3 regions of the Massilia sp. NBRC 108631 genome follow, and region 1 is predicted to be linked to each of the others. Evidence: predicted binding sites of a transcription regulator. Region 1 holds the regulator's gene; each other region holds the start of a gene.

Region 1 (10,198 bases):
ATAAGGGTTCGTACGCTTTGGTGTTTTTGGCGCGCAGGGGAACCCAAGTAAAACTACAAAGCTTTACGCAGACTTACCGGAGGGATTTTCAAGGCTTCGCGATATTTGGCAACAGTCCGTCGCGCAATTACCATGCCCTGTTCACCCAGCATGTCCGCAATCTTACTGTCGGATAAAGGATTTTTCGGGTCTTCAGCTCCTGTCAATTGCACAATCAGCGCCCGTATCGCCGTCGAGGATGCTTCTCCTCCTGCTTCGGTGGCGACGTGACTGCCAAAGAAATATTTCAACTCAAACATCCCATGCGGAGTCAGCATGTATTTCTGAGTTGTTACGCGAGAAATAGTGCTCTCGTGTAGTCCCAGTGTATCAGCAATTTCACGCAACACAAGGGGTCTCATGGCAACGGCGCCATGGCTGAAAAAGTTCTTTTGTCTTTCTACTATCGCCTGCGCCACGCGCAAAATGGTGTCGAAACGCTGGCGCATATTCTTGATCAGCCACTTGGCTTCCTGCAGCTGCGCGCCCATGGCCGACTCGCCCTTGCCCTGCTTGAGCATGTTGGCGTACAGCGCGTTCACGCGCAGGCGCGGCATCACGTCGTTGTTCAACGTGACCTGCCAGCCGTTGCGCGCCTTCTTCACGATCACGTCCGGCACCACGTAGTCGGATACGTCGGAGGCGAACTCGGCGCCCGGATGCGGATTGCACTGGCGGATCACCGCCTGCGCTTCGCGCAGGTCTTCGTCGTCGCAGTCGAGGGCTTTTTTCAGCTTGTTGAATTCGCGCTGCGCGAACCAGGCCAGGTGCTTTTCCACGATGCAGATGGCCATGCGGCGCGTCACCAGCGGCACCCCGGGCATGCGCTTGATCTGCAGCGCCAGGCACTCGGACGCGCTGCGCGCGCCCACGCCGATAGGGTCGAAACTTTGCAGCAGCGTGAGCGCCGTCTGCAGTTCCTCGAGCTCCACGTCCGCCTCTTCCGGCAGGCGCGCATGGATTTCCTCCAGCGGCTCTTCGAGGTAGCCGTTTTCGTCCAGCGCATCGATGATCAGTTCCATCAGCACGCGGTCGCGCGGCTGCTGCACGGTCACGCGCATCTGCTCCATCAGGTGCTCGCGCAGGGTGCAGTGGCTCGCTTCGAGCTGCGGGCGCGAGTCCTCGTCGTCCGGCGCCTTGCTGCGGCCGGCGTCGCTCCAGTCGGTATCGGCCTCGGCGCCGCTGGCGCTGTCGCCGTCGCCGCTGGCGCCCTCGAAGGGATCGCCCTCGCCGGCCGGTGCGCTGTCCTGCGCCGGTGCGCCCACTTCGGCCGGCGAGGCGTCCGCGCCGGTGGACTGGGTCGGGTTGATGGCGCCGTCGCCCAGCAGCCGCAGCGAGCGGTCCAGCGGGTCGTCCAGCCGTTCCAGCAAGGGGTTCTCGCCGAGCAACTGCTCCAGTTCCTGGTGCAGCTCCAGCGTGGACAGCTGCAGCAGTCGAATCGACTGCTGCAGTTGCGGCGTCAGCGCCAGGTGCTGAGAGGTGCGGAGTTGCAGTGACTGTTTCATGGCGGGCTTACATGCGGAAGTGTTCGCCGAGGTAGACGCGCCGCACCGATTCGTCGGCGATGATATCGTCCGGACGGCCGGACGCCAGCACGCTGCCCTGGTTGATGATGTAGGCGCGGTCGCAGATGCCCAGCGTCTCGCGCACGTTGTGGTCGGTGATCAGCACGCCGATGCCGCGCTCCTTGAGGAAGCGCACGATGCGCTGGATCTCGATCACGGCGATCGGATCGACGCCGGCAAACGGTTCGTCGAGCAGCACGAAGCGCGGGTTGGTGGCCAGCGCGCGCGCGATTTCCACGCGCCTGCGCTCGCCGCCCGACAGCGACAGCGCCTGGTTCTCGCGCAGTTTCTCGATTTGCAGGTCGGCCAGCAGGCGGTCCAGGCGCTCGTCGATCTCGGCCTTGCTCAGTGCCTTGCCGTTTACGCGCTGGATCTCCAGCACGGCGCGGATGTTGTCCTCCACCGTCAGCTTGCGGAACACCGACGCTTCCTGCGGCAGGTAGGACAAGCCGAGCGTGGCGCGCTGGTGGATCGGCATGCTCGACACGTCCACGCCGGCGATATCGATGCTGCCCGCGTCCGACGGCACCAGGCCGACGATCATGTAGAAGGAGGTGGTCTTGCCGGCGCCGTTCGGGCCCAGCAGGCCCACCACTTCGCCGCATTCCACCTGCAGCGACACGTCGTGCACCACCTGGCGCTTGCCGTAGCTTTTCTGCAGGCCGCGCACCACCAGGGTGCTGGTGCAGCTTGGGATTGCTTCAGCCATCGTTATTTCCCCGCCGGCGGCTGCTGCGCCGGCACGGCCGGGGCGGCTGGCTTGGGCGTGGACGGCTGGATCACCATGGTGCCGCGCCCGCCGCCGGTCTTGCCTTCGCCGCTGACGGTGTTGCGCACGCTGAACTGCTCGCGACGGCTGTCGTAGGAAATGAATTCGCCGGCCACCTCGTCGCTCGGCTTGCTGCCTTCCAGGCGGCGCACCTTGGCGCGCGAGAACAGCTTCACCAGTTCGTTCTTGCCGTCGTACTCGATGCGTTCGGCTTCGCCTTCCATCCACTGGTCGCCTTCGCCGTCGCGTTTCTGGCGGAAGGTGGTGGGCTTGCCGCCGGCGCTGGTCAAGGTGACATACTGGTAGCCTTCCGGATCCTTGGTCACCACCGCCTTGGCCGCCTTCATCAGCAAGGTGCCGCGCGTGAGCACCACATTGCCGGTGAAGGTGCTGATCTGCTTGACGTCGTCGACGTCCGCGTTGTCATAGTCGATCAGCGTGGGCTTGGTGGAGTCGGCCTTCTCGGCCTGCACCAGTCCGGCCGCGCACAGCAGCAGCGCCGAAATCAGGAGTTTTTTCATCGTCTGTCCATTCACTATTTAGTTTGCGGCGGCGGATACACAATCCGGCCGCGTCCATTCAGCGACACCTGGCGCGTGGCGTTGTTCGCCTTCATGCCGGCGCCGGTCGCCGTGGCGCCGCCCTGCACGATCTGCACCGGCTGGTCGGTTTCCATGCGGTCCTCGTCCGGGTAGACGGTGAGCGCCTGCGTCGTCATCTGCATGGCCGGGCTCTTGCCCTGGGCCGCGCGGTCTATCTTCACATTGCCCTTCAGCTGCACGCGCGTGTTGTTCTCGTCCACGCGGGCGCGCTCCGCCGTCATGTCCATCGGCGGATGGGTGCTGCTCAAGTTGCGCACCATCGGCTTGTCGATCTCCGAGGCGTCGTCGATCGGGCGGTGCACCAGCTTGTCGCCCGACACGATGTAGCTCGGCTTGCCTTCCTTGGTCATGCGCACCACGCTGAACTGCTCGATGATGTAGTCGGGCTCGTTCAGGCGCTTGTCGGCCAGCATGTCTTCCTCGCCCCGGTTCAGCAGCTGCAACAGCCAGAACGTGCCAAAGGCAACAAACACCGCGATCACCAGGGTGATGCTCAAGCGCCAGCGGTGCGCAGTACGCTTACGCATGGTTAAATCTCCGCATCATCTACCTTCTCAGACCAGGAACTGGGCCATGACCTTATCGTAATTGCCGGTGGCGCGCAGCACGAATTCGCACACCTCGCGCACCGCCCCGCGCCCGCCGTGGGCCTCGGTCACGTGATGCACCCGGCTCAGCACATCGGCGCGGCCGTTCGGCACGCCCACCGCGAAGCCGACACGCTTCAGTATCGTCAGGTCCACCACGTCGTCGCCGATAAAGCACACCTGCCCGGCCTGCAGGCCGGTCTTGGCCAGCAGGTCGTTGAACGGGGTCAGCTTGTCGTGGCCGCCCTGGTGCACGAACTCGATGCCCAGGTCGCGCGCGCGGGCCGTCACCTGCGGCGAGCGGCGCGCGCTGATGATGGCCGTCAGGATGCCGGCCTCCTGCAGCAGCTTGATGCCCAGGCCGTCGTGCACGTTGAAAGTCTTCATCACTTCCCCGTCCGGGCCGTAATGCAGGCTGCCGTCGGTGAGCACGCCGTCCACGTCGAAGATCATCAGCTTGATGTTGGCCGCGCGTGCCACATTTTCAAGATTGTAGGCCTTGTTCATCAGATCACCTTGGCGCGCGTCAGGTCGTGGATGTGCAGCGCGCCGGCCAGCTTGCCCTCGGCGTCCACCACCAGCATTTGATTGATGCGGAACTGCTCCATGATGGCCACCGCGTCCACCGCCAGCTTGTCCGGCGAAATGCTGCGCGGATTGGCGTGCATCACGTCGCGGATGATCACCTTGCTAAAGTCCTGCACTTTTTCTATCATGCGGCGCAAGTCGCCGTCGGTAAACACGCCCACCGGGCGGTTGTCGGCATCGACGATGGCGGTCATGCCCATGCCCTTCTGGGTGATTTCCAGCAGCGCGTCCGGCAGGCGGGTGTCCAGGCCCACGGACGGAATCGCGTCGCCGCTGCGCATCACGTCGCGCACATGGGTCAGCAGGCGGCGGCCCAGCGCGCCGCCCGGGTGCGAGCGGGCGAAGTCTTCTTCCTTGAAGCCGCGCAGGTCCAGCAGCGCCACGGCCAGCGCGTCGCCCAGCGCCAGGGTGACGGTGGTGCTGGCGGTGGGCGCCAGGTTCATCGGGCAGGCCTCCTTGGCCACCGACACGTCCAGGTGCACGTCGGCCAGCTTGGCCAGGCTGGAGCCGGGCTTGCCGGTCATGGAAATAAGGGTGCTGCCCATGCGCTTGACCACCGGCAGGATGGCCATCAGCTCCGCGCTTTCGCCGGAATACGAGATGGCGATGAAGGCGTCTTCCGCCGTCACCATGCCCAGGTCGCCGTGCGCCGCCTCGGCCGGGTGTACGAACAGGGCCGGGGTACCGGTCGAGGCCAGCGTGGCGGCGATCTTGCGCGCGATGTGGCCGGATTTGCCGATGCCCGACACCACGACCCGGCCTTTGCAGTTCAGCAGCAGCGCGACCGCCTTGCCGACGCTGTCGTCGGTGGCCAGGCGCGCATGCATGGCGGTAATGGCGTCCGCCTCGATCTGCAGGGTTTCTCGGGCCAGCGCCAGCGCGCGTTCGGCCGTGTTGTTGTCAAAAGCTTTCAGCATGGGAATTCCATCGGTTACACTCATGCCGGAAGTATAGCCGAATTGCGAAAGCAAAAAACTTGCCAGTCCCAACAAACAACGGGATCAGCCCTTAAATGGAACCGCCGCATGTTTTCACCGCTTGAACTGACCCTCTTGCTGCTCGGCAGCGCCGTACTGGGCGTGGTGGCGTTCCGCATGATGCACCTGCCGCCCATGCTGGGCTATCTGACGGTGGGCATCCTGATCGGGCCGCACGCGCTGGGCCTGGCCGAGCAGAGCGAGGCGAGCCATATCCTGGCCGAGTTCGGCGTGGTGTTCCTGATGTTCTCGATCGGCCTGGAATTCTCGCTGCCCAAGCTGATGGCCATGCGCGGCATCGTGTTCGGGCTGGGCATGGCGCAGGTGACGGCCACCATCGCCGCCACCATGCTGCTGGGCTGGCTGCTGGCCTGGCAGCTGCCCGGCATCAACATCAGCTGGCAAGCCTCGTTCGCGCTGGGCGGCGCGCTGGCCATGTCGTCCACCGCCATCGTGGTGAAGATGATCACCGAACGGCTGGAGCTGGAAAGCGAACACGGCCGCAAGATCATGGGCATCCTGCTGTTCCAGGACCTGGCCGTGGTGCCGCTGCTGATCCTGATCCCCTCGCTGGCGAAAAACCCGGACGACCTGCTCGAAACGCTGGCCTGGGCCGGCGGCAAGGCCGTCATCGTGCTGGTGCTGCTGCTGTTCGTTGGCCAGAAGCTGGTGCGCGGCTGGTTCGCCATCGTGGTCAAGCGCCGCTCGCAGGAGCTGTTCATGCTGAACCTGCTGCTGATCACCTTGGGCGCGGCCTGGATCACCGAGAAGGCCGGGCTGTCCATGGCGCTGGGCGCCTTCGTGGCCGGCATGCTGATCTCGGAAACCGAATACAAGCACCAGGTGGAGGAAGACATCAAGCCCTTCCGCGATGTGCTGCTGGGGCTGTTCTTCATCAACGTCGGCATGCTGCTCAATTTGCGCCTGGTGCTGGAGAACTGGTGGCTGGTGCTGGTGCTGCTGGCCGGGCCGGTGCTGCTCAAGTTCGCGCTGATCGCCGGGCTGGCCAAGCTGTTCGGCTCGTCCGACGGCGTCTCGATGCGCACCGGCCTGGCGCTGGCGCAGGCGGGCGAATTCGGCTTCGTGCTGCTCAACCTGGCCGGCGGCGTGGCGCTGATGGACCCGTTCATCATCCAGGTGGTGCTGGCGTCGATGGTGCTGTCGATGCTGCTGGCGCCGTTCGTCATCGACCATTCCGACAAGCTGGTGATGAAAGTGTCCAGCAACGAATGGATGATGCAGTCGCTGGCGCTGACCAAGATCGCCACGCGCACCATGAGCACGCAAAAGCACGTGATCGTGGCCGGCTTCGGGCGCAGCGGCCAGAGCCTGGCCACGCTATTGAGTGAAGAGGACATCGCCTACCACGCACTGGACCTGGACCCGGAGCGGGTGCAGGAGGCGCAGACGGCCGGCGCCAACGTATCCTACGGCGACGCCGGGCGGCGCGAAAGCCTGATCGCGGCCGGCATCTACCGCGCCAGCGCGGTGGTGATCACCTACGCCAGCACGCCGTCGGCGCTGCGCGTGCTGCACCTGGTGCACGAGCTGGCGCCGGCGCTGCCGGTGATCGTGCGCAGCCATGACGATACCGACCTGGACCGCCTGAAAGCGGCCGGCGCGGCCGAAGTGGTGCCGGAACTGATGGAAGGCAGCCTGATGCTGGCCTCGCACGCGCTGGTGATGCTGGGCGTGCCGCTGCGGCGCGTGGTGCACCGCGTGCAGGTGGCGCGCGAAGCGCGCTACGCGTCGCTGCGCGGCTGGTTCCACGGCGCCAGCGACGCCGGCGAGGACGACGACATGCTGCGCCTGCACTCGGTCACGCTGGGCGAGAACGCCAGCTGCATCGGCAAGATGCTGGGCGAGCTGGCGCTAGGCGAAGCGGGCGCCGAGATCGCCTCCATCCGGCGCGGCAAGAGCGGCATCGACGCCACGCCCGGCACGGTGCTGCAAGCTGGCGACGTGGTCGTGCTGCGCGGCGCCGCCGACGCCGTCGCCCGCGCCGAAAGCCAGCTGCTCGCCTGATTCCGACAACCCTTCCAACTCTCCTACAACCGGCCTGAGCCGCATTGCACCAACCTCGGGGTCAGACCCCGAGGTTGGTGCAATGCGGCTGAGCTTGCTTTAGCGGGGTATCAGGCGTCGGGACGGTAGGGGAGCACGCGGTTGCGGCCGCTGTCCTTGGCTTGGTAGAGCGCGGAGTCGGCCTGGGCGATCAGTTCCATGGCGGCGGCTTCGGGCGTGGCGCCGGCGTCGCTGCGGTCCAGGCAGGCCACGCCGATCGAGGCGGTGATGGAAACCCGCACGCTGGGCGACACGTCTATCATGCTGGCGGCTATGCCGGCGCGGATGCGCTCGGCCACAAAGGTGGAGCTGTCCAGGTCGGCGTTGATCAGCAGCACCACGAACTCTTCCCCGCCGAAGCGCGCCAGCGCGTCCGACAGTCGCAGCTCGGCCTTGATGCGCTGCGCCACTTCGCGCAGCACTTCGTCGCCGCCCTGGTGGCCCACCGTGTCGTTGACCCGCTTGAAGTGGTCGATGTCGATGTACATGAGGGAGATGTCGTAGGCCTGGCGCCGCGCGCGCGCAATTTCCTCCAGCAGGCGCCGGTCCATATAGCGCCGGTTGTAGACGCCCGTCAGCGAATCGGTCAGGCCGATGTACTTGAGCATTTCGTTGGAGATCACGTTCTCCAGGCAGATGGCGATGATGGATGCCATGTGCTCGATGAAGTCGGTGCCCAGGCTGGGCGTGAAGCGCGTGGGGTCCACGCTGCCCAGGTTCAGGCTGCCGATGATGCGCTTGTTGCGCAGCAGCGGCACCAGCGCCACGCTTTGCAGCCCTTCCGGCGGACGCGGAAAGGCGTGGCCGTGCTTGAAGGCGTCGTACATGCCCAGCAGCGGCCGGGGGATGGGCGAATAGGCGTTGCGGCGCCCCAGGTCGAAGCCCAGCCCGTCCACTTCCTCGACGAAGAGCAGGTCCGGGAACTCGGCGAAATTGACGCCCAGCTTGCCCATCACGGTGTGGATGTCGCCGCCTTCGTCGATCAGGGTCAGGGTCACCGCTTCCAGTTCCGAAATGATGGGCAGCGTGCGGAAGATGGTGCCCACCAGTTCCGGGAACGTGGAGGCGCTGACGATTTCCAGGTCAAAGGCCTGGTGCCGCATCATGATGTTGTGGTTGCGCTCGGCCTGCTCCAGCAAATACGCCATGCGCGTGCGCAGTGCCTGGTTTTCCGCAACCAGGTCGCTTGCTTGGGGCTGTTTGCTGGTCATGGCTAGAACGCCAGGTTGACGTCGATTTCCTGGCCCACGCGCAATTCCTGGCCATCGCCTTCGAGCAGGATGCTGTTCATGCCGAAGCACAGCGCGCCGTCCACCTCGGGCTTGGCGCGGTAGCCGGCCATGATGTCGAGCGGGTCGGGACCGAATTCGCCGGTGGCCTGGTCGATCGAGGGCATGGGGCAGCGCGGACAGGGCTTGACCGGTTTCAGCACGGCGCCGCCGACGCGGAAATCTTCGGCGTAGTCTTCTTCGAACGCTTCGATGCCGTCCAGCACCAGGTTGGGACGGAAGCGGTTCATGGGGATGGCCTGGCGGCCAGCCTGGACCAGCTTGCCATTCAGGTCGGCCAGCGAGGCGCTGCCCGCCACCAGCATCGGGTAGCCGTCGGAGAACATGGTGGTGGCGGCCACGCCCTGGGTCCATTTCTGCGATACGGCGCGGGTGGCGTTGGCGTGGAAGCGCACCAGGCGGCACGGCAGGCCCAGGAAATTGCTGAACCAGGCGGCGGTGGTGGCGTCGCAGTCGTAGGCCAGCACCTGGTCGTCCCACACTTGCACGGTGCGCTGCGGAGCCAGTTCGGGGTCGGGCAGGCCCAGTTCGATTTCCAGGCGCAGCATGCCCGGCGCGCGCAGTTCCAGCGTATCGGCCTTCAGGCGGGGCACGATCAGCGCCATGCGCGGATGTTCGCGCTGGGTCAGCGCCGCGCCGGCGTCATCCACCACCATCCACTCGCGGTCGTAGATCTGCTCCTTCATCAGCCCGGCGCTGGTCAGCGTGGCCGAACGCAGCGACATGCCGGCACAGGATTTGATCGGATAAAGGTTGATTTCGGAGAGGATAGCCATGCTGACCGCCGCAGGCAGCGCGCGGACGGCCACTGCCAAAATGTTATTCAAGTTGGCAGTATGGCAGCAAAGTGTCTGGCAGTAAATCGCGGGAAACCACAGCACGGCCCGATTGCGAAGATACGGACCATGGTTCCCCGTGCGCAGGGTCGCGCGGGAAGCCATATCCCCCGGTGGAGGATATGACAGGGAGCAACTTACTCCGCCTTGCGCGGGCGGCGGGCGGCCGGCTTGCGGGCGGGCTGGTCGCCGCCTTCCGCGTCGCCGCTGGCAACCACCGGCTTGGCGGCGCGCGCGCGCGCGGCAGCGGCCCGGCCGGACTTGGGCTTGTCGGCCGCTGTCTCCAGCGCCTGGTCCGCCTCTGCCGCCGCTGGCGCCGCGCTCGCCGTGGCAGCTTCCGCAGCCGCTTCGGTGATGCGCGATTCGCCCGCCTTGGCACGGCCCTTGGCCGCAGCACGGCTGCGCGGCTTGGCGGCCGGCTTGGCCATCGCATCCGCTTCGGCGGCGGCGCTGTCCGCTACCGGTGCGAGCACGGCCTCGGCAGCCTGCGGCGCCGCCGGCTGGCGGCTGGCTTGCTGGCGGCCAGCGGCACGTCCACCCGCGCGGGCGGATGGCTGCACGGCCGGCTGGACGACCGGCAATTCAGCGTGATCGCCCGGCTGAACGCCGGCATGGTCAGCTGGCTGCACGGCTGGCTGCGCGACTGGCACGGCGGCCGGCACGTCCGACCGGCCCGCTGCCTGGCCGGCCTGCGCTGCGCCTGCCTGCGCGAAGGACGCCTGCGCTTGCGGCGCCGGCTGGCCGGATTTGCCGCGCTGGTTGCCGCCCTGCACCGGTTTGCCCCGGCCCTTGCCCTTGGCCCAGACGTCGCCCGCCGTCGCCGACTGGGCGGCTTTCTGCTGCGCTTTCGCCTGGCGGGCCGGCATCTTGGCCGCACTGCGC
Region 2 (10,198 bases), on a different contig from region 1:
GGACGCGCCGTTTGCCGGCGTCGTGGCGCAGCAGATCGAAGCGCTCGACCGCCAGATCGCGCAAGCGTCGGCGCTGCGGGCGCAGCTCACGCAACTGCAGCGGCATATGGACGGCGGCGGCAAGCCGGAGCTGGAAGACTGGCTGGCCACCCTGGAACATATGCACTTGTACGAGCAATACTTCTCGCAAGAGGAGCTGCGCCGGCTACCTTTCTGGCAGCAGGACGCGCGCCGCAACCAGGCCTGGGCCACGCTGGTTACCGAACTGCTGGAGGCGATTGCGCGCGGCCTGCCCGCCGCCGCCCCGGAAGCCGGCGCATTGGCGCAGCGCTGGATGCAGATGCTGGAAGACGACACCGGCGGGGATCCGGAATTCGCGTGGCGCATGACGCGCATGCTGGAGCAGGAAGCCTCGGCGCAGCGGCTCACCCGCATCACGCCGGAACTCAAGCAGTACGTGGCCGAGGCATGGGGCGCGCACCGCCTGGCGCTGTATGCGAAATACCTGCATGCCGCCGAAGTTCAGCACATGCGCGAGCATGGCGGCAAGCACTTCCGCGCGTGGATGGCGCTGATCGTGACGGTGCACCGCCACATGGCCAGCGGCATTGCGGCCCATGAACCGTCATCGCAGGGACTGGCCGCCGAGTGGATGAGACTATTCCATTTGCGCTGCGGCGGCGATCCGGCCACGCTGGAGCGAATCCGGCTTGCGCACGAGCGCGAACCAGCGCTGCTGAAGGGCACCTGGGTCAGCGCTGCCATGCTGGACTACATCCGCGCCGCGCAGGCCGATTTCAGCGGTTGAACGTCACGACTGTCGAACCGGAACCGGTCCTGCGGTTGTCGTCCCTGCCGATGGTGCGCGATGCCAGCGCGGCCGGCGCGGTCCATCTTCGGCAGCCAGCTTGAATGGGGCGAGCTGCCGGCAGTCTCAACCGGGCGGTGCGTCGGCTATCCGGGCGAGCTGGTTGGCGCGCTCCTGTTCGATGTGATAGCCCGCCGTCCCCATCGGCATGCCCGCCGCGTTCAGCGCGAAGCAGGCCAGCTGCAGGCCGGATTCAATAGCTTCGGACACCACTTCCGTGGCGCCGGCGGCTTTCAGGGCCTGGGCGTGCCGCGCGTCGCGCGCCCTGGCCAGCAGGCACAGGTGCGGGTAGTGGCGCCGCAGCGCGCTCACTGCCTGCAGGGCCGCGCGCGGGTCGTCCATGGTCAGCACCACGCAAGCCGCGTCAACGCTGCCCAGGCGCTGCAACAGCTCGGGCAAGGCGGCGTCGCCCGAATACACGCAATCCTCCTGCCGCTTCTTGCGCGCGTCTTCCACCAAATGGCGGTCGCGCTCCACCGCGATGTACTGGATACCCTGGCGCCCCAGCACATCCGCAACCAGCTGGCCGACCCGGCCGTAGCCGCCAATGATGACGTGGCCGGCACGGTGGCCCAGCGCCTGGCCATCGCCACGCGCTTCGCCCGCTGCGTCCTGGCCGGCGCGGCCGCGCCGCGCGATGAACGCGCCGGCCGCCGCCGCGCCGGGGGCGAGCAGCATGCTCAGGCTCACCACCAGCAGCAGAAACTGGCTGTCGGCGGGCGTCAGCAACTGCGTGCTGACCGCATAGGCCAGGATGATAAAGGCGAATTCACCGCCCTGTCCCAGCAACAGCCCGCCCTGCAAGGCGGTGGCCCAGCCCAGCGGCGCCAGCAGCAGCATGATGACCAGCGCCTTGATCGCCAGCAGCCCCAGCACGGAGGCCGGGAGCAGCAACGGGTAGTCCGCCACCACGCGCAAATCGACGCCCATGCCGACCGACATGAAGAACAGGCCCATCAGCAAGCCTTTGAACGGTTCGACGATGATTTCCACTTCGTACTGGAACTCGGTATCGGCCAGCAGCAAGCCAGCCAGCAAGGCGCCCAGCGCCAGCGACAGGCCGCCCGCTGCCGTGAGGGCGGCGATCCCCAGCGTCAGCAGCAGGATGAGGGCGACAAACACTTCCGGCTGGCGCTGCACGGCTGCCGACGAGAACAGGGGCCGGGCGACGCGCCGCCCGACGATGTAGATCAGCGCAATCGCCGCAACCGCTTTCGCGACCGCCAGCAGCAGCGACAGCCACAGCGCCTCGTCGCTATCGCCTGCGAGGCCCTCGACCAGGATCAAGGCCGGCACCACGGCCAGGTCCTGCAGCATCAGGATGGCGAAGCACTTCTGTCCCAGGGGGGTCTTGAGCGCATGCTGTTTGCTCAGCAGCGCCATGGCCACGGCGGTACTGGACATGGCGAGTGTCATGCCAATGGCCATGGCGGCAGGTGGCGGATTGCCGAACGCGAATGCGAACAGGCCGATGGCAACGGCGGTGAGCACCACCTGCGCAGCGCCGGTGCCGAATACGTCGCGCCGCAGCGCCCACAAGCGGCCTGGCGACAGCTCCAGCCCGATCATGAACATCATGAACACAATGCCCAGTTCGCCCAGCGGCTGGATGCGCTCAACGTCATGGAAAGTGACATGCGACAGCCAAGGCATGCCGCCAGCCCAGCTGGCAAGGCCATGCGGTCCGAAGCAAACGCCTATGATCAGGAAGCCCAGCATCTGGTTGATGCGCAGGCGCTGCATTACCGGCACGAGGATGCCGGCCAAGGCCAAAAACAAGAGTGCTTCACGTAGTTCGTAGGCGGACATGCGGGATCCAGGGCGGTGTAGGGTTGCTGCGAGTGTAGGGGCCCGATGGCGGCGGCACAAGTAAGGCGGGCAGTTCCCAGTGCGTTTTTCCGGAAGAGATGAGCTTTATCATGGAACATCTGCCGGCTCGCCAGCTGCGCCGCTGACTGCGGGGCGCCTGTCAGCGTCCAGGCCGCCGCGCACGGACAGCGTGGCCAGGTAGGCGCACAGCATGTCGGCGAGGGCGTCCGCATATGCCGTGATTTCCCCATCCGTGCGCGGCATTTCCGAGAACTGCTTGCCGACGGCGCCGAGGGTAGCCATGAGCAGATCGCCTGCCATTGCGCGCACCGGTTCGGCGGCGGCCGGCAGCACTTCCAGCATGAAGGCCTGGACCATGCGGTCTCCGGCGGCCCTGGCCTCGGCCGCTTCCGGCGCGTCGCGGTAAAAGGGCGCGGCATCGTCGAGCGCCGTGCGGACCTCCGCTTCTTCGCATTCCGAGCGCACGAAGGCGTGCACCAGCATGCGCAGGCGTTGCAGCGGCGGCGTGCCGGCCTCTTGCAGAATGCTGGCCAGCATGGCCGACGTTTGCTGCCATTCATCGCTTTGCAGCCGGAACAGGATGGACGCCTTGTTCGGAAAGTACTGGTACACCGACCCCACGCTCACGCCGGCGCGCTCCGCCACACGGGTGGTGGTGAAGCGGTGCGCCCCTTCCTTCGCCAAAACCTGAATAGCCGCTTGCAAAATCACGGAAACGAGCTCGTTCGAACGTGCCTGTTTCGGCTGTCTGCGCGAGGAAATGCGGGGGCTGCGGGGTGGCGTCATGGCGGGAGCAGGGAACGCGAATATGAAATGTGAAGGATTCTTCATATTATTACTGCTCTCAATTCAGAAAGGAATACCCATGACGACCCTGACCAACACCCCTGTCGGCCCGCTGCTTGAGCGTCTGTTCGCCGAGGCCAGCAGCACGCCGATACCTGCAATGGCGGCGTTCGCCGCGCTGCTCCCGGCGGAGCGCGCACGCATGATGGGCAGCAAGACCGAATACCGCGAGCTGTACGCGCAATTGAAAGAGACCGCGATTCCGGTCAGCCGCGCGACCGGCGCGCTGCTGTACATGCTGGCGCGCAGCACTCAGGCCAGCGCCATTGTCGAGTTCGGCACATCGTTCGGCATCTCGACCCTGCATCTTGCCGCAGCCTTGCGCGACAACGGCGGCGGCCGGCTGATCACCACGGAATTCGAGCCATCCAAGGCGCAGCGCGCGCGCGCCAATCTCGATGCCGGCGGCCTGCTGGACCTGGTGGAAATACGCGAAGGCGACGCGCTCGAAACGCTGCGCGCGGACCTGCCGGAATGGATCGACCTGCTGCTGCTGGACGGCGCCAAGGCGCTGTATGCGGATGTGCTGCGCCTGGTGGAGCAGCAGCTCCGGCCCGGCGCCCTCATCGTTGCCGACAACGCCGACTACTGCCCCGAGTACCTGGCATTGGTACGCGCGCCGCAAAGCGGGTATCTGTCCCTGCCGTTCGGCGGCGATGTGGAGCTGTCGATGAAGTGCGGCTAGCAGGCCAGGGGGAAATGTGTCGCGGAGGATACGGGGCTGTCGGCAAATTTTACATCCGCAGAGGTCATATCAGTTGTGCGAGAGTTAAGTCTTTGTTTTTAAGGAAACATTTCCAGTTGGCATAGATTGTGCTCTTAGGTAATCGATGTATTCATTAGGAATCAGACTTCCAACGACTTCGCTTCCATAACGATACAGCCGTAGCACCTATCCGATCATTTCCTTTCAACCAGAGAATTATCTTGAAAAAAATCTTTGCAGCCTTGGCGGTTGCCGCCGCCCTGTCCCCGTTTGCCAGCGCCCAAGCCGCCACCATCAGCTTTGCCGATACCAAATCCATCGCCACCACGAACTGGACCGATTTCCTCAGCTTCGGTAAATTCGACAGCAGCCTGGGCACCCTGACCTCAATCAAATTCGACCTGAGCGGCACGGTCCAGGGTGCTGGCAACGCCGAGAGCCTGGATGCCGCAGCTTCCAGCGTCACCCTGAGCCTGGGCGCACTGCTGGGCTTGACCCGTCCAGACGGCAGCACGCTGGTTGTGACCAATCCTCTGTTTAGCCAGGTATTCGAATTCGGCGCCTTCGACGGCACCATCAACTTCAGCGGCGCTTCCGGCGGCAGCACCGGCACCGTGTCGGCAAACGGCTCGAACTCCTTCACCAGCTTCAATGCCAGCGACTTCTCGCTGTTCTCGGCATTGGGTGGCGGCACCATCAATCTGGGCCTGAACGCCATCGGCAATTCGAGCGGCACCGGCGCCGGCAACCTGCTGACCCAGTTCAACACGTCGGCAGCCGGTAACGTGCTGGTCACCTACACCTACACGCCTACCGGCGAAGTGCCAGAGCCAGCAACCCTGGCAACGCTGATCGCCGGCCTCGGCCTGATGGGCGCCGTACGCCGCCGCGCGAAGAAGCAGGCGTAATACCGTAACGCCGTAAGGGCTGGCCGCACTGGCCTGCCGCGAACAAAAAAGCCGTCTTGCCAACCTCGATCGGCAAGACGGCTTTGTCGTTTGACGGCGCTGATCCGCGGCGTGTTACTTGGCCTGCGCCGCTTCCTCGATCAGTTTGGCCACCGCGGCCGGATTCGAGGTCATCACCACATGCGAAGCGCCCGGAATGGCGACGGTTTTGCGCGACTTGGCGCGCTCAGCCATGAAGCCCAGTGCCGCAGCCGGAATGTTCTTGTCGGCGGTGCCGTAGACGAAGTAGGACGGCACGCTTTTCCAGGCTGGCGCACCTGCCGCTTCGGCCAGGGCCGCCTCGGCGATAGGACGCTGGGCAATTGCCATCAGATCGGCCTCAGCCTTCGGAACGTCGGCAGCGAACTGCTTGTGGAACTTATCTTGCTGGATGTAGAAGTCCTTGCCGCCGTCCGCCAGCGCCACCGGCTCGGCCAGCGCGCCGCCCAGCGTGCCGCCTGGATAGCGGCCGGACAGCTCGAGCGCGGTCTCACCCTGTTCAGGGGCGAACGCGGCTACGTACACCAGGCTCTTGACGTTGGGCTGGCCGTTCGCTGCCGCCGAGATGACGGCGCCGCCGTAGGAATGTCCCACCAGCACGACCGGGCCTTTCACGCTACGCACGATATCGGCCACCACATTCGCATCGCCCTTCACGCTGCGCAGCGGATTGGCTGCGCCGATGACGTTGTACCCGTCTGCACGCAGCTTGGCGGCGACGCCGTTCCAGCTGGTTGCGTCGGCGAAGGCGCCGTGCACCAGGACCACGGTCGGCTTGACGCTGCTTGCAGGCGCTGCGGACGCTGCCATGGCAGGTGCGGCGGCGGCGCCGATGATCGACAGGGCGAGGGCGATGTTTTTGATGGCTTTCATGGTGAATCCTTTCGTGAGAGATTTTATTTAGCGAACCAATATATAGTGCACTACTTGTTTACTACAGGCTTCTTTGTTTGCAACCGATGTGAAGAAGTATAAGTAGTACGCTAATCAATAGCAAGCTATTTTTGTAAAAATTTTTCAGGCGTGCGAAGAGGACAAAATCGGCGCCGCGTTGCGATGCTACAATCGCCCTGTCGAAAAAGGTGGGCCGGCGTGGTGAGCCCCGGCCAACTCCAGGCATGGAGTGATGTATTTTCTCAGCCTCAGCGCTGAAAACCACGACGAGAGCGGACGTGCGCCGATTTCTCGTGGAACTTTTTTGACGTGCCCTGCCGCCCGGCGGGGCTGTGGTTCTCGCGGATCGACGCGCGTCCTTTGTAGCCATAGGCAAGAAAGGACGTTCCCATGCAACATACTCCCATCCTCGTTGTCGGCGGGTCCCTGGTTGGACTCTCCACCTCGCTGTTCCTATCGTGGCACGGCGTGGCCCACATCGTTATCGACAAGCACCCCGGCAGTTCGCCGCATCCCCGCGCCATGGGCTTTACCGAAACCACCCTGGAGCATTACCGCGCGGTCGGCATCGCCGACCAGATTCCACAGGTGCCGGCCGGCACGCGCTTGCGGCGCGTGACAGTGGACAGCCTGGCCGGGGACTGGAAAAGCGAACAGGCCTGGACACCCGGCGAAGCGCCGGTCCGGCCGAGCGAACTATCGCCGTGCACCGGTGCCGCCATCGCCCAGGACCGGCTGGAGCCGATTCTGCGGGCGGCGGCAATCAAGCGCGGCGCGGATTGCCGCACCAGTACCGAACTCATCGATTTCCGTCTGGAGCAGGACGGCGTGCTGGCGCAGGTGCGCGACCGTATTAGCGGGCAGCAGTATGAAATCGGCGCGCGCTACCTGATCGCAGCCGATGGCGCCGCCAGTCCCATCCGCGAAAAACTCGGCATACCGCGCAGCGGAGTTGGCCATCTTGGCGTATTGCGCAGCGTACTGTTTTATTGTCCGGGCGCGGATGCCTTTCTGCAGCGCGGCGCGCAGCAGTTCACCATCGAGCAACAGGGATACCGCGCCTTCCTGACCACGTATGGCGACAGCCGCTGGGTGCTGATGCTGGACGGCGACGAAGACCGCACCGGCGCGGAGCTGCAGTCGGCGATCCGCCGCGCGCTCGGTGCGGACCTGGCCTTCGAGATCATCACGACGGGGCGCTGGGAACTGGCAGGGCGCGTTGCCGATACCTACCGCCACGGGCCGATCTTCCTGGCGGGCGACGCTGCCCATCAGCTGCCGCCCACGCGCGGCGGTTTCGGCGCCAACACCGGCATCGACGACGCCTGGAACCTCGCATGGAAATTGAAGCGCGTGCTCGCCGGCGAGGCGGCACCGGGCCTGCTTGATACCTACGACGCGGAGCGGCGGCCGATCGGCTGGCTGCGGCACCAGCAGACGTTTTCCCGACCCGATTACGCGACGCGGGCCGGCGCGGCCTTCACACCAGACCCGCTATTCGGCAACGACGCCCTGGAGTTTGGCCAGCTGGTTCGATCCGCAGCAGTGGCCGGCGCAGGCCCGGACCTGCCGGCCGCCGCCGCGCCCGGGCAATGGATCGGCCAACCCGGAACCCGCGCGCCGCACGTGTGGCTGGAAAGGGCGGGCCGGCGCATGTCGTCGCTCGACCTGTTCGGTAAGGCTTATGTGCTGATCTCGGCGAGCGAGACGTGGCTGGCCGTGGCCGGGGAGCTGGGTCTGCAGCCCGTGGCGGCGGGCACCGGCATCGTATTCCCGCCCGCGCAACCCTTCGGCGCCCTGTTCGGCGTACCGCCGGAAGGCGCCACCGTCGTGCGGCCGGACGGCGTCATCGGCTGGCGCAGCCAGGGCGCGCCCGACGGCGGCAGCATCGGCGAACTGGTCGCTACGCTGATGCGGTAACCGGAGCGCGCTTGTCCTTGAAAAAGGCCCATGCTTCCTCGGCTGCCTCGATGTCGGCGTTCTGGGCGCCGGGGAACCAGGAAAACAGGCCAGGATAGCGTTTCAGCGCACTGGGCTCGGCATGGCCGCCGCCTTCTATCTTCAGCAAGCAGACCTGCAGCGCCGCGGGGTCGGCGCCCCAGGTATAGCGGGTAACGCGCGTGGCGGCGCCAGGCCGCTGCTGCGCGATGGCGGTGACGGCGGGTTCGCCACGCAAACCGGCCAGCTCGCGCCACACGGCGACCGATTCCTCCACGCTGGTCATCGGCGCGGCAAGCGAGGAGAAGATGCGGAACTGGTAGAGGAACTTACGCCCCGTGTAGGGAATAAAGGGATCGGCCGTGCCTGCCATGAACAGGACCGGCAGCGGCGTGCGGGGCTGGCCGCAGTTACTGGCAACGGGCATGGCGGCCAGCGCCACCGACAAGGCTGCCAGGCGCGGCGCGATCTCCGTCGCCGCACGGTAGGCCATCATGCCGCCCTTGGAAACGCCCATGAGATAGACCCGCGCCGGGTCGGCGTCATCCTCCGCAATGGCGCGGTCTATCAAGGCGCCGATCAGCGCACTGTCGTCGGATTTGGGATTGGCGGTGACACCGGCGTAGCTGTCGTTCCACGCGCGCTCGCCCCGGCGCTTGCTGCCATTCGGCGCAATCACCAGCAGCTGTTCGCGCTCGGCGATTTCCAGCCACAGCGACAAGGGAGACGGCGGAAAACTCAGCCCGAGCAATTGCTCGGCGGAGGAACCAGCGCCGTGCAGCAATATCACCAGCGGCCGCTTGCCCATAGCGGCGCGGCTGGGCACCGCCTTCAGGAAGTGGCGGACGCCTTCGGGGCGGAACAGCGTACCGGTTTCAATGCGCGCCTTAGCGCCTGTGCTGGTCTCGCTGCCCCGGAAGAAGTCCCGCAAGCCTTACTCGACCGTCACCGACTTGGCCAGATTGCGCGGCTTGTCGACGTCGGTGCCGCGCGCCAGGGCGGAGTGGTAGGCCAGCAGCTGCAGCGACACCACGTGCAGGATAGGCGACAGCTGGCCGTAGTGCTCGGGCATGCGGATCACGTGCACGCCGTCGCCGGAGGTGATGCGCGAATCGACGTCGGCGAACACGAACAGCTGGCCGCCGCGCGCGCGCACTTCCTGCATGTTCGATTTCAGCTTTTCGATCAGCGTGTCGTTCGGGGCGATGGTCACCACCGGCATTTCCTCGGTCACCAGCGCCAGCGGGCCGTGCTTCAGTTCACCCGCAGGGTAGGCCTCAGCGTGGATGTAGGAAATCTCCTTGAGCTTGAGCGCGCCTTCCAGCGCGATCGGGTAGTGCAGGCCACGGCCCAGGAACAGGGCGTTTTCCTTGCGCGCGAATTCTTCGGCCCAGGCGATGATCTGCGGCTCCAGCGCCAGCACCGAGGTGATGGCCGATGGCAGGTGGCGCATGGCTTTCAGGTGCGCGCTTTCTTCTTCGTCCGTCAGGCGGCCGTTCACTTGCGCCAGGGTCAAGGTGAGCAGGAACAGCGCGGCCAACTGGGTGGTGAAGGCCTTGGTCGAGGCCACGCCCACTTCCACGCCGGCGCGGGTGATGTAGGCCAGTTTGCATTCGCGCACCATGGCGCTGGTGGCCACGTTGCAGATGGTGAGGGTGTGCTCCATGCCCAGCGAACGCGCGTGCTTGAGCGCGGCCAGGGTATCGGCGGTTTCGCCGGATTGCGAGATGGTGACCACCAGCGTGCGCGGGTCGGGCACCGAGTCGCGGTAGCGGTATTCGCTGGCGATTTCCACGTTGACCGGGACCTTGGCGATCGATTCGATCCAGTACTTGGCGGTGGAGCCGGCGTAATAGCTGGTACCGCAGGCCAGGATCAGCACGCGGTCGATTTCCTTGAACACCTTGTAGGCGCCGTCGCCGAACAGCTCGGGCATGATGCCGGTGATGCCTTCCAGCGTGTCGCCGATGACGCGCGGCTGCTCGAAGATCTCTTTCTGCATGTAGTGGCGGTACGGACCCAGTTCGGCCGCGCCGGTGTGCGCGTGCACGGTCTTGACTTCGCGCTCGACGGACTTACCGTTGACGTCCACGATCCACACTTTACCCAGTTGCAGGTCGACCACGTCGCCTTCTTCCAGGTAGATGATCTGGTTGCTGGTGCCGGCCA
Region 3 (10,198 bases), on a different contig from region 1:
CTCTACCTGCCGCTGGTGCTGTCGGGCTACTTCCTGCTTGGCCGCATCGACCCGCGCTGGGCCATGGCCTGGCTGGCGGCGGCGTCGCTGTTCTTCTACGGCTACTGGGACCTGCGCTATCTGCCCCTGCTGCTGGCATCCATCTGCGGCAACTACGGCGCCGGCGTGCTGATCGCGCGCGCTGCCGAGCCCGCGCGCAAGCGCATTCTGGCCGCCGCGCTGGCCGCCAACCTGCTGCTGCTGGCTTACTACAAGTACGCCAATTTCTTCATCGGCGCACTGATGCCGGACGGCGCAGCCTGGGCCGGCTGGAATATCGTGCTGCCGGTCGGCATTTCCTTCTTTACCTTCACGCAGATTGCCTTCCTGGTCGATTGCTACCGGGGCGAAGTAAGGGTAGGCCGCTTCGTCCACTATGTCCTGTTCGTCAGCTATTTCCCGCACCTGGTGGCGGGACCGGTGCTGCACCACAAGGAAATGATGCCGCAGTTCGGCGATCCGGCCAACGCCCGGCCGCATAGCGCCTACTTCGCTGTCGGCCTGTCGATTTTCGTGGTGGGCCTGGCCAAGAAAGTGCTGTTGGCCGATACGCTGGCGCCGCTGGCCGCGCCGGTGTTTGCGGCCGGTGCGCATCCGCAGCTGGTGGAGGCGTGGATAGGGGTGCTGGCATATACCTTCCAGCTGTACTTCGACTTTTCCGGCTACTCGGACATGGCCATCGGGTTGTCGCTGCTGTTCGGCGTGCGGCTGCCGCTCAATTTCAACTCGCCCTACAAGGCGCACAACATCAGCGCGTTCTGGCGCCGCTGGCATATGACGCTGTCGCGGTTCCTGCGCGACTATTTGTATATCGCGCTGGGCGGCAACCGTGCCGGACGCGTGCGCCGCTATGTCAACCTGCTGGCAACCATGGTGCTGGGAGGACTGTGGCATGGCGCCGGCTGGACGTTTGTTGCCTGGGGCGCGCTGCACGGCTGCTACCTGGTGCTGCACCAGGGCTGGCGGCATTGGCGCGGCAATGCCGGGCCGGGACGCACGGCCGCTGCCGAAGCCGCCGTGCGGTGGTGGGCCGCGCCGCTCACTTTCCTGGCGGTGATGGTGGGGTGGGTGCTGTTCCGCGCCCCCGACCTGGCGACGGCCGGCGACATCCTCGGCGCGCTGGCGGGCGCCAATGGCGTATCGTTGCCGCGCAGCCTGCAGGGACTGGCCGCGCCGCTGGCCGGACTCGGCTTGCAGCCGGAGTTCGGCGGCCTGCGGTGGATATCCTTGGACGGGCCAGGCTTGCCGGCTTTGCTGGCGGCCGCCGTGCTGGCGTTTGGCGCGCCCAACACACAGGAAATATTCTGTCACCACCGGCCCTGCATTGAAAGAATATTTCGCGCCGTTCCAGGGCGGGCCTGGCGCCCCAGCCGCGGCTGGAGCGTGGCGCTGGCGACCCTGTTCATCTGCTGCGTGTTCAATATGAACCGCGTGTCCGAATTCCTCTACTTCCAGTTCTGACCATGCGCGCCTATCTGAGCTTGTTCCTCGGCGTGTCGGCCAGCGTAGTGGGCGCCGTGGCCGCGCTCAACTACGCGGTCGATCCCTATCTGACGCATCAATGGGACACGCCGCCGGTGCAGGCGCTGCGGCCGGTGCGTGAACGGCTGGGCGCGTGGGCCAAGACCTACGCGCTGGCGCGCTATCAGCCGGCCGTGGTTTATGTGGGCAATTCGCGCACCGAGGTGGCGTTGCCGGCGCATCCTTCGCTGTTCGGCGGGCGCCCCGTGTTCAACGCGGCGCTATCGGGCGCCACCGTAAACGAGGCTGGCATGATGGCGCACCACGCGGCGCAGGTGGCGAAACTGGACACGCTGGTGTGGGGGCTGGACGCGCCATCGTTTTCGCTGGAGGTGGGAAATAGCGAACTGGACGAGGCGCTGCTGGCCAGCGGCGACGGCTATCTCGCCCGGCGCCTGCTGCTCAATCTGAAACGCGCTGTCAGCCTGGAGATGGCAGGCGACACGCTGCAGGTGCTGAACGGCAGCTACGAGCCGGTATGCCGTTCCAGCCTGGCCTTGCTCGGCCAGCGCGACGCGCTGTGCTTGCAGCACCGCTTTGCGCAAAAAGGCGGCACCGCCGCCGCTGTGCTGCCGCGCTTGCGCGAGTTCGTGCGCGGCGGGGGGCCGTCGGCAGAGGCACTGGCGGTGTTCCAGGGCCGCGTCGATGCGCTGTGCAACAAGGGCACCCGGGTGCGCTTGTACATCAACCCCACGCATGCGTCCATGCAGGACGCGCTGTACTGGGCGGGCAAGGGGGACACGATGGCGTCCTGGATGCACGCGCTGGCGCAGGCGGCCAGCGAGCGCCGGGCGCGCGGCTGTGACGTGACGCTGCACGACTTTTCCGGCTACAACAGCGTGACGACGGAGCCGGTGCCGCAGGCCAGCGGGCAGGCCGACATGGCGAACTACTGGGAGCCGTCGCATTACCGCGAGAACGTGGGGCGCATGATACTGGCGCGCCTGCTCGGCGCTGCGCCGGCGGCGGCCGACGGCTTCGGCGCCGAGCTGACGCCGGCCAGTTTACCGGCGCACCTGGCGTTGATGCGCACCGCGCGCGAACGCTATCACGCGCGGCATGGCGTGGAAACCGCGCTGGCCCGGCAGGCAGCCGTGGAGGCGATGGCGGCGTCGCAGCCGCCATTCAAGCGCGGCGCACAGCAAGCGGCGCGCTAGCCTGCTGTGCCCGGCGTGGCGCGCTCAGCGGGCTTCGCGCGCCAGCAGGGTGTCGTATAGCGCGAGGTAGCGGTCGGCCACTGCAGCCAGGCTGTGGTGGGCGAGTACGAGGCGGCGCGCGCGCTGGCCGTGGCGGCGCGCCAGGCCGGGAATGCGGTAGTAGTCCCCGATGGCGTCGGCTAGCAGGTCGGGCGTGCCGGGCGGCACCAGGGTGCCGGTCCAGCTGGCTTGCACCAGTTGCGGATTGGCGCCGGCCATCACCGCCACCACCGGCAAGCCGCTCGCCATGGCTTCCAGGATGCGCAGGTTGCCACTGCCGCAAGGCGGCGGATGCGGGGCCGGCGCCACAAACACGTCCATCGAACGCATCAGGCGCGCCGTGTCGTCCCGGTTGCCGGGCAGCCACGCCAGATGGGCCATGCCGGCCGCGCACAGCACGGCTTTGCATGTGTCGCGGCAGGGCCCGTCGCCGGCGATGATCAGGCGCAGCGGGGTGTCGTTTCGGTCCTGCTCGGTAACCATGGTCAGGAAAGCCTGCACCAGCGACAGGTGGTCCTGCGCGCTGTCCATCGGTCCCACTGCGCCGATGACGAATGCGTTCTCGCACAGGAAGCCGGGCGGTCCGATCGAGGTGGCGGCCGGTCCCAGGCGCGGGTGGAACTGGGTGCTGTCGATGGCGCCGTGGTCCGGATGGATGCGGATCTGGCAAGCACCCAGGGTATCGGCCAGCCAGTTGCCCAGCACGTGGCGCGGCGGCAGGCTGGAGGCCGGCTGCGCGTTGGGCAGGCGGATCCGGATGCCCGCCAGCGCCGCCAGCAGCTGGGCGCGCAGGCTGCGGGTGTGCATCAGGTCCGGCTGCAGGCGGCGCAGCAGCCGGAACAGGCGCAAGCAGGCCGTCCAGCCCAGGCCGCCAGCCTGGTTCAAGCTCATTACCTGCACGGTGGCGCCGTCGTGCCGCAGCTCGTATTCCGCATCGCCGTGCAGCGTCAGCACCACGTGGCGGTAGCGTCCGGCCGGCATTTGCCGCAGCAGCTTGAACAGGCTGTCGTCGCGGCCGTCCGCCGGCAGGCGCTCGACCAGGTGCAGCACCATGGGGGCATGGACGGCCGCGCCCTGGCGCCCGGCCAGCCTATTCGTAATAGCCATAGTATTCGGTGCCCGGAAAGGCCTTGATCTTGTTGTAGATCAGGTTGATGTGCTTGCACGAGTCGAGCAGGCGCAGCGCCTCCCGCACCGCATTCTGGGTGGTGGTTTCGGCTTCGACCACCATCACCACCTGGCCCATCTGCGAGGCCAGCACGCTCGCTTCCGTGGTAATCAGCAGCGGCGGCGAGTCGAAGATGACGATGCGGTCGGCGTAGCGGTTGGCGATTTCGCTGAGGAGCGTGCTCATGCTGCGGCTGGCCAGCAGTTCGGTGGCGTGGCGGTTGCTGCGCCCGGCCGGCAGGATGCTCAGCGCGGGCACATTGGTTTTCAGGATCACGTCGGCCAGCTCCAGTTCGTCGTTCAGCAGGATGTCCATCAGGCCAGGCTCGGTCCCCAGGCCGAGCACCTTCAGCACCGACGGGCGCGCCACGTCGGCGTCCACCAGCAGCACCGTGATGTCGCGCTCCATGGCGATGCTCATGGCCAGGTTGATGGCGCAGTAGGTCTTGCCTTCGCCCGGCAGCGCGCTGGTGACGACGATCAGGTTGCCGTTGCGGATCGGCGGCGTGCTGTCGCCGCGCAGGTTGCGCAGCAGCGGGCGCTTGATGATGCGGAAGTCCTCGGCCGCAGGCGTGCGCCCGCCCTCGTGGGTGACCATGCCCATCTGCGTCATGCGCTCAAGGTCCAGCGTGACGCTGCGCTGGCTGCGCGCGGGCCGGTCGGTTGTCAGCCGCTCGACGGCGGCGTCCAGGTTGTCGTGTACGGTCATGTATGCCTCCGGCGAAGATGGGGGATGGAATCAGGGCGGGGATGAACGCCGGCACGAGGCCGGTGCCGCGCGCTAGACCAGCAGGGCATTGGCCAGCACGCCGCCGTAGAACATCAGCAGGCAGCCGAAGGCGGCGCCGAAGCCGGCCAGGCCGTGGCGGCGCTTGACCTTTTGCTCCGGGGTCCAGTTCATGGTGACGGTGCCTAGCACGTTCAGTCCGGTGAACGAGCGCAGTTCGGCCGGGCTGAGGAAGGTGGGGCGGATCTGTGTGATCAGCAGCGCCGTGGCGATGCCCGCCGCCAGTGCGGCCAGCAGCACGCCGCTGTACAGCAGCGGGCGGTTCGGGCCGATCGGACGCATCGGCACCGTGGGCGGGTCGATGATCTTGAAGCTCATCATTTCGGTGGTGGAACTGAGGTCGCCCGACAGCTTGGCCACTTCGCGCCGGCTGATCAGTTTCTCGTAATTTTCCTTGTTGATCTGGTAGTCGCGGTTCAACTGGGCCAGCTGGGCCTCGGTTTCCGGCACCGCCTGGCTTTGCGCCTCCAGCCGCGCATGGCGCGCCGCCAGTTCCTGCACCCGCACCTTGGCGGCGGCCACCTTGGCGTCGGCCTCGGTCAGCGCCACCTTCAGCTGTTGCAGCATGGGGCTGAAGTTCTTGCCCGGGTCGGCGGCGGCCGATTTGTTCTTGTTCTCCTCGACCTTGCGCTGTTCCAGCTGCGCCACCAGGCGGCGGGTGGAGGCGATGTCGGGATGCAGCTCGGTGTACTGCAGCAGCAGCGCGTCCAGGTTCTTGTTCAGCGAGGCGATGCGCTCGTCGATCTCGGGGTTGACGATTTCGGTGGGACTGAGGTCGCCGAGGATGGGCTCGTCGCCGGTGGTCTGGGCGCGGATCGCGTTGCGCGACTGTTCCGCTTCCATCAGCTCGAGCTGGGCGCCGCTGAGCGCGTCCGACGACATCTGCAGCTGGGAGCCGTAGTCCAGTCCCTGGCGCGGCAGCAGCGCGCTGTGCGCCATCTTGAACTCCTTGACCGTGTTCTCGGCCGCCACCAGCCTGTCCTCGTAGGCCTTGATCTGGTCGTCGATAAACTGCACGGCCTTCTGCGACTCGCCCTTCTTGCCCTTGAAGCTGCCCTCGACGAAGATGGTCAGCAGCGACTGCACCACGTCGCGCACCAGGCGCGGATTGCTGTTGCTGTAGCTGATGGTGTAGATGTCGTAGCTGCCGGTGCTGGCGATCTTGATCCTGGTGAGCAGGTCCTCGATTTGCAGCTCGTGCTCGCGCGCCGTGGCGGTGCTCAGGTCCATGTCCACCATGCGGATCACGCGTTCGATATTGGGCCGGCTTAACAGCGTGCGGCTCATGATGGCGACCTGCTGCTCCACGTTCGGCACGCTGGTCATTCCTTGCAGCAGCGGCTTCAGGACGGTCTGCGTGTCGACGAAGACGCGCGCGGAGGTCTGGTAGTTGTCGGGCAGCGTGGCGACCTTGATCCAGCCTCCGACTGCCACCAGCCAGGCCACGCCGACTGCGGGCCAGCGGTATTTCCAGATGCCGCGTACGTGTGTAAGCAGCTGGTTGATGAACTCTTCCATGATACTGGCTCCTCAAGTTCGGCGGTTGCTTCCTGCTGTCCGATTATAGGAGCGGCTTATCGCGGCTCAGGCTGTAACTGCGTTCCGCTTGAGCCGCGTCAAGTTGCGGCGTTGCGCTCGCGCGCGCGGCTAGCGCTGGCGCCGGCGGCTCAGCAAAGACATGCTGAGCAGACCTGCGGCCAGCACCGCCAGCGTGCCGGGTTCCGGCAGTTCCTGCTGCAAGGCGTTGGCCAGCGAGTTGTGCTGGATCGTGATCTGATAGGTCTGGCCGACCACCAGCAGCGGCGTGGTGGCGGTGAAGAAGGACGACCCCGGCGCATAGATCAGATCGTTCGGCGCGCCGTCGGTGGCGCTGACGTTGCTCAGGCCGTTGAGCTCGTTGGGCGCATAGGACAGCACGTTGACGCCGGTGGTGATGTTGACGATGTTGATCGACCAGGACAGGCGCGCATTGGCGTTCGAGGTCGGACCGGAACCGGGCGTGACCAGCGCGCGGGTGTAGGGATCGCCGTCGAAGGCGATGGTCATGGTATCGGCCGCGCCCAGTACGAAGGAGAAGGTGGTCGAGGTGCCGACGTCGGAATTGCCCGAGGCCACGGCGTTGACGGCGGTGGAGGCGTCGGCGCGGGTCGATGCATTGGCGCCGGCCGGATTGCCGTTGACGATGATGGACGAGCCGGTCAGGCGCTGGTCGGCGTGGCCGTAGGTGTTGGTGATGGGAGGCAGGCCGGCGATGGGCGTGTAGGTGTCGGGCGGCACCGGCGGGCAGGCGCCCAGGCACTGCTGCGCGACGTTGGGCGGCACCGGATTGAGGATGCTGCGCGAATCGGCGTCGTTGGCGAATACGCCGTTCAGCCCGGCGGTCGCGTGGGCATCGTTGGTGCCGGTCAGCGTGGCGAAGTCGGCCGTGCTGAAGGCGGCGCCGCTGGCGTGCAGCAGACGGAAGTTGCTGATGTTCAATATGGACGAGGCAAACGTTTCCGCCTGCGCCGTGCCGGCTGCCGTCAGGCTCAGGCTGGCTGCCATGACTGTGAACAGGAGACCTTTCTTGATGATGTTCATAACGTGCTACTCCTTTTAATAGACTCGAGGTTGACGGCCGTGGTGTGCCGTTGGGGCTCTTACAGCAGCATCCGTGCCAGGAAAAATTCTCTTTAAAAATCAGTTGCTTGCGATCTTCTTGCGCGGAGCGCGGCAGGCTTTGCCAAGGAAAGCGACAGTGCGCCTGGCGGCCTCTGCAAAAAAATCTGCGCGCAGGGGAACTTTCTGCAGATCTGCTTGTCTGACTGGATGAGCCCAGCTCGCCATTCGGGAGCTGGTCGCCAAAATGACAAGCAAAGGAGCGCGAGCGTGCACCAAGAAGACGACACCATCATTTCCTTTGACGCGACTACCGGGTTGAGCGACCTGGTGGTTGGCGAAGGGCTGGCCGACACGTCACTCGATCATCCGATCGACCAGCAAATCTTTCATATCCGCATGGCCAACTCACGCGGGCGGCGCGAAGCCGCCACGCTGCTGTTAAAAAAAATGTACGGCTGGCGCGGCTATGACGTCGATCCGTCGGCGCACCACGTGCTGAACCGCATCACGCTGTATGCGGAAACCGGCGGCGTTACCGTGGGCACCATGTCGCTGTGCCTGGACGATCCGCAACTGGGCCTGCCGGCCGACGAGAATTTCCGCGACAAGCTGGACCTGCTGCGCACCCGGCAGCGGCGACTGTGCGAGCCGTCCCGGCTGGCGATCGACAAGGGCGTGTCCAAGCGCGTGTTCGCCGCGCTGATCCACATCTCCTATATCTATGCGCACAACATCCACGGCTTCAGCGACTATGTCATCGAAGTCAATCCGCGCCACGTGATGTTCTACAAGCGCATGCTGGGCTTCCAGGACTTCGGCGGCCAGCGCGATTGCAGCAGGGTGGGTGCGCCCGCCGTGCTGCTGCGGCTGGACCTGGGCTATATGGGTGAACAGATCCGCAAGTTCGGCGGCCTGATGGAGCAGCAGACCGCCGAGCGCTCTTTCTATCCCTATTTCTTTCCCATCTGGGACGAGCCCGGCATCACTTCGCGCCTGGTGCAGGGCAGGAACTAGCCATGGCCGCCACGGCTGCCGAAGGGCAGGAGCAAGCGCTGGTGGCTGCGCTGGCGGAGTGGCGCGCGCTGCTGGGCGCGTCCCGGGTGCTGGACGACGGCGCCACACTGGCGGCGTATGCGAGCAGCACGGCCTCATGGCGCACGCTGCCGGCGGCCGTGCTGCGCCCGCGCACGCGCGGCGAGGTGGAGGCCCTGGTGCGCATCGCCGCCGCGCGGCGCCTCGCGCTGTACCCGATCAGCACCGGCCGCAACTGGGGCTACGGCGACGCGTGCGCGCCCGCGCCGGGCCAGGTGATCGTCGACCTGAGCGGCATGAACCGCATCCGCGAAGTCGACGCGCGCCTGGCTTACGTGGTGATCGAGCCGGGCGTGACGCAGCAGCAGCTGGCGCAGTATCTGCTGTCGGCAGACTTGCCACTGTGGATGGACAGCACCGGCGCCGGACCGGACACCAGCCTGCTGGGCAATATCCTCGAACGCGGCTTTGGCCACAGCCCCTATGGCAACCGGTTCCAGAACGTGTGCGGCATGGAGATCGTGCTGGCCGACGGCGAAGTGCTGCACACCGGCTTCGGCCACTTTTCCGGCGCGCGCAACGGCCGCGTGTTCCCCTATGGCCTGGGACCGTGGCTGGACGGCCTGTTTACGCAGTCGAATTTCGGCATCGTCACCTGCGTCGGGCTGTGGCTGATGCCGAAGACCGACGCCATCAACCATTTTCTGTGCAGCGTCGAGCGGCACGAAGACATTGCAGCGGTGATTGACGCGCTGCGGCCGTTGCGGCTGGATGGCACCCTGCGCAGCATTCTGCACATCGGCAACGACCTGCGCGTGATCTCGGGCGGCATGACCTATCCGCACCAGCGCGCCGGCGGCGCCGCGCCGCTGCCGGCGGCCTTGCGCCAGCAGTTGCGGCAAGAGGCCGGCGTCGGCGCCTGGACCGTGTCCGGCGCGCTCTACGGCAGCACCTGCCAGGTGGCCTGCGCGCGGCGCGCCGTGCAGCGCGCCCTGCGGCACACCAGCGCACGGCCGCAGTTCATTGACGAACGCAAGCTGGCCATGGGCGCGTGGCTGGCGCGCCTGCTGGCGCGCTGGCCGGCAGGCCGGCGCCTGCAAGCCCGCGTCGCGCTGGGCCGCTCGCTGTTTGACATGAACAAGGGCCTGCCGAACGGGCGCTTCCTTGCCGGCGCCTACTGGCGGCGGCGCGGCGGCCTGCCGCCGGGCTTTCCCGCCAACGCCAACCCGGCGCTGGACAATTGCGGCTTGTTGTGGGTATCGCCGGTGCTGCCCATGCGCGGCGACGAACTGCTGCGTGTGCATGCGCTGGCCGAACCGATCTTCCAGCTGCACGGCTTCGACCTGTTTGCCACCTTCAGCATGATCAACGAGCGCGCGCTGGGTGGCGTGCTGACGGTGGCCTACGACAAGGACGACGCGGACGAGGCAGCCCGCGCGATGCAGTGCTACCGCCAGCTGTTCGACGCCGTCATGCAGGCCGGCTACGTGCCGTACCGGGTGGGCCTGCAGTCGATGGCCGACCTCGATGGCGGCGGCGACAGCTACTGGCGCACCGTAGCGCGCATCAAGGCTGCGCTGGATCCGCAAGGCATCATCGCGCCCGGGCGCTACCAGCCGGGGCCAGGCTAGGGCGCGCATGGCCCGCCGCGCCGGCGGCGCATGGCCAGGCCCAGCAAGCCCACGGCGATCAGCGCCAGCATGCCCGGCTCGGGCAGCGCGACCTGCGCGACGACCGGATTGGCAATCCGGGTGCTCCAGCCGTTCTGCGCCACGATGGAGCCGGCCAGTGTGCGTGTCAAGGTGTTGATGCCGAAGAAATCGGCGCCGCCTGCGTTGCTGCCGCTGCGGAAGTA

What was found. The regulator sigma-54, encoded in region 1, starts transcription at its own class of promoters, with help from an activator protein. The targets are predictions, from matches to a motif close to TGGCANGNAANCTGCTTT.
Region 2: the regulator sigma-54 is predicted to act here: its motif matches at 4,347-4,364, upstream of AC6H42_RS08180 (choice-of-anchor E domain-containing protein).
Region 3: the regulator sigma-54 is predicted to act here: its motif matches at 7,352-7,369, upstream of AC6H42_RS01825 (EDSAP-1 family PEP-CTERM protein).

The regions. Positions count from the first base shown of each region.
Region 1 covers NZ_BAAKJE010000245.1:12,651-22,848, forward strand. The annotation lists gene AC6H42_RS26265 (RNA polymerase factor sigma-54) at 54-1,544, opposite strand; gene lptB (LPS export ABC transporter ATP-binding protein) at 1,552-2,313, opposite strand; gene lptA (lipopolysaccharide transport periplasmic protein LptA) at 2,316-2,894, opposite strand; gene lptC (LPS export ABC transporter periplasmic protein LptC) at 2,909-3,502, opposite strand; gene AC6H42_RS26285 (KdsC family phosphatase) at 3,530-4,069, opposite strand; gene AC6H42_RS26290 (KpsF/GutQ family sugar-phosphate isomerase) at 4,069-5,067, opposite strand; gene AC6H42_RS26295 (monovalent cation:proton antiporter family protein) at 5,176-7,152, shown strand; gene AC6H42_RS26300 (GGDEF domain-containing protein) at 7,263-8,402, opposite strand; gene AC6H42_RS26305 (MOSC domain-containing protein) at 8,405-9,256, opposite strand; gene AC6H42_RS26310 (NYN domain-containing protein) at 9,454-10,198, opposite strand, start outside.
Region 2 covers NZ_BAAKJE010000066.1:205,679-215,876, forward strand. The annotation lists gene AC6H42_RS08160 (MerR family transcriptional regulator) at 1-808, shown strand, start outside; gene AC6H42_RS08165 (cation:proton antiporter domain-containing protein) at 935-2,677, opposite strand; gene AC6H42_RS08170 (TetR/AcrR family transcriptional regulator) at 2,786-3,484, opposite strand; gene AC6H42_RS08175 (O-methyltransferase) at 3,564-4,229, shown strand; gene AC6H42_RS08180 (choice-of-anchor E domain-containing protein) at 4,472-5,158, shown strand; gene AC6H42_RS08185 (alpha/beta fold hydrolase) at 5,273-6,070, opposite strand; gene AC6H42_RS08190 (FAD-dependent monooxygenase) at 6,482-8,011, shown strand; gene AC6H42_RS08195 (CE1 family esterase) at 7,995-8,960, opposite strand; gene glmS (glutamine--fructose-6-phosphate transaminase (isomerizing)) at 8,964-10,198, opposite strand, start outside.
Region 3 covers NZ_BAAKJE010000019.1:37,125-47,322, forward strand. The annotation lists gene AC6H42_RS01800 (MBOAT family O-acyltransferase) at 1-1,500, shown strand, start outside; gene AC6H42_RS01805 (hypothetical protein) at 1,503-2,717, shown strand; gene AC6H42_RS01810 (glycosyltransferase) at 2,742-3,863, opposite strand; gene AC6H42_RS01815 (XrtA-associated tyrosine autokinase) at 3,847-4,632, opposite strand; gene AC6H42_RS01820 (XrtA system polysaccharide chain length determinant) at 4,705-6,228, opposite strand; gene AC6H42_RS01825 (EDSAP-1 family PEP-CTERM protein) at 6,358-7,290, opposite strand; gene AC6H42_RS01830 (N-acyl amino acid synthase FeeM domain-containing protein) at 7,579-8,325, shown strand; gene AC6H42_RS01835 (FAD-binding oxidoreductase) at 8,328-9,974, shown strand; gene AC6H42_RS01840 (PEP-CTERM sorting domain-containing protein) at 9,971-10,198, opposite strand, start outside.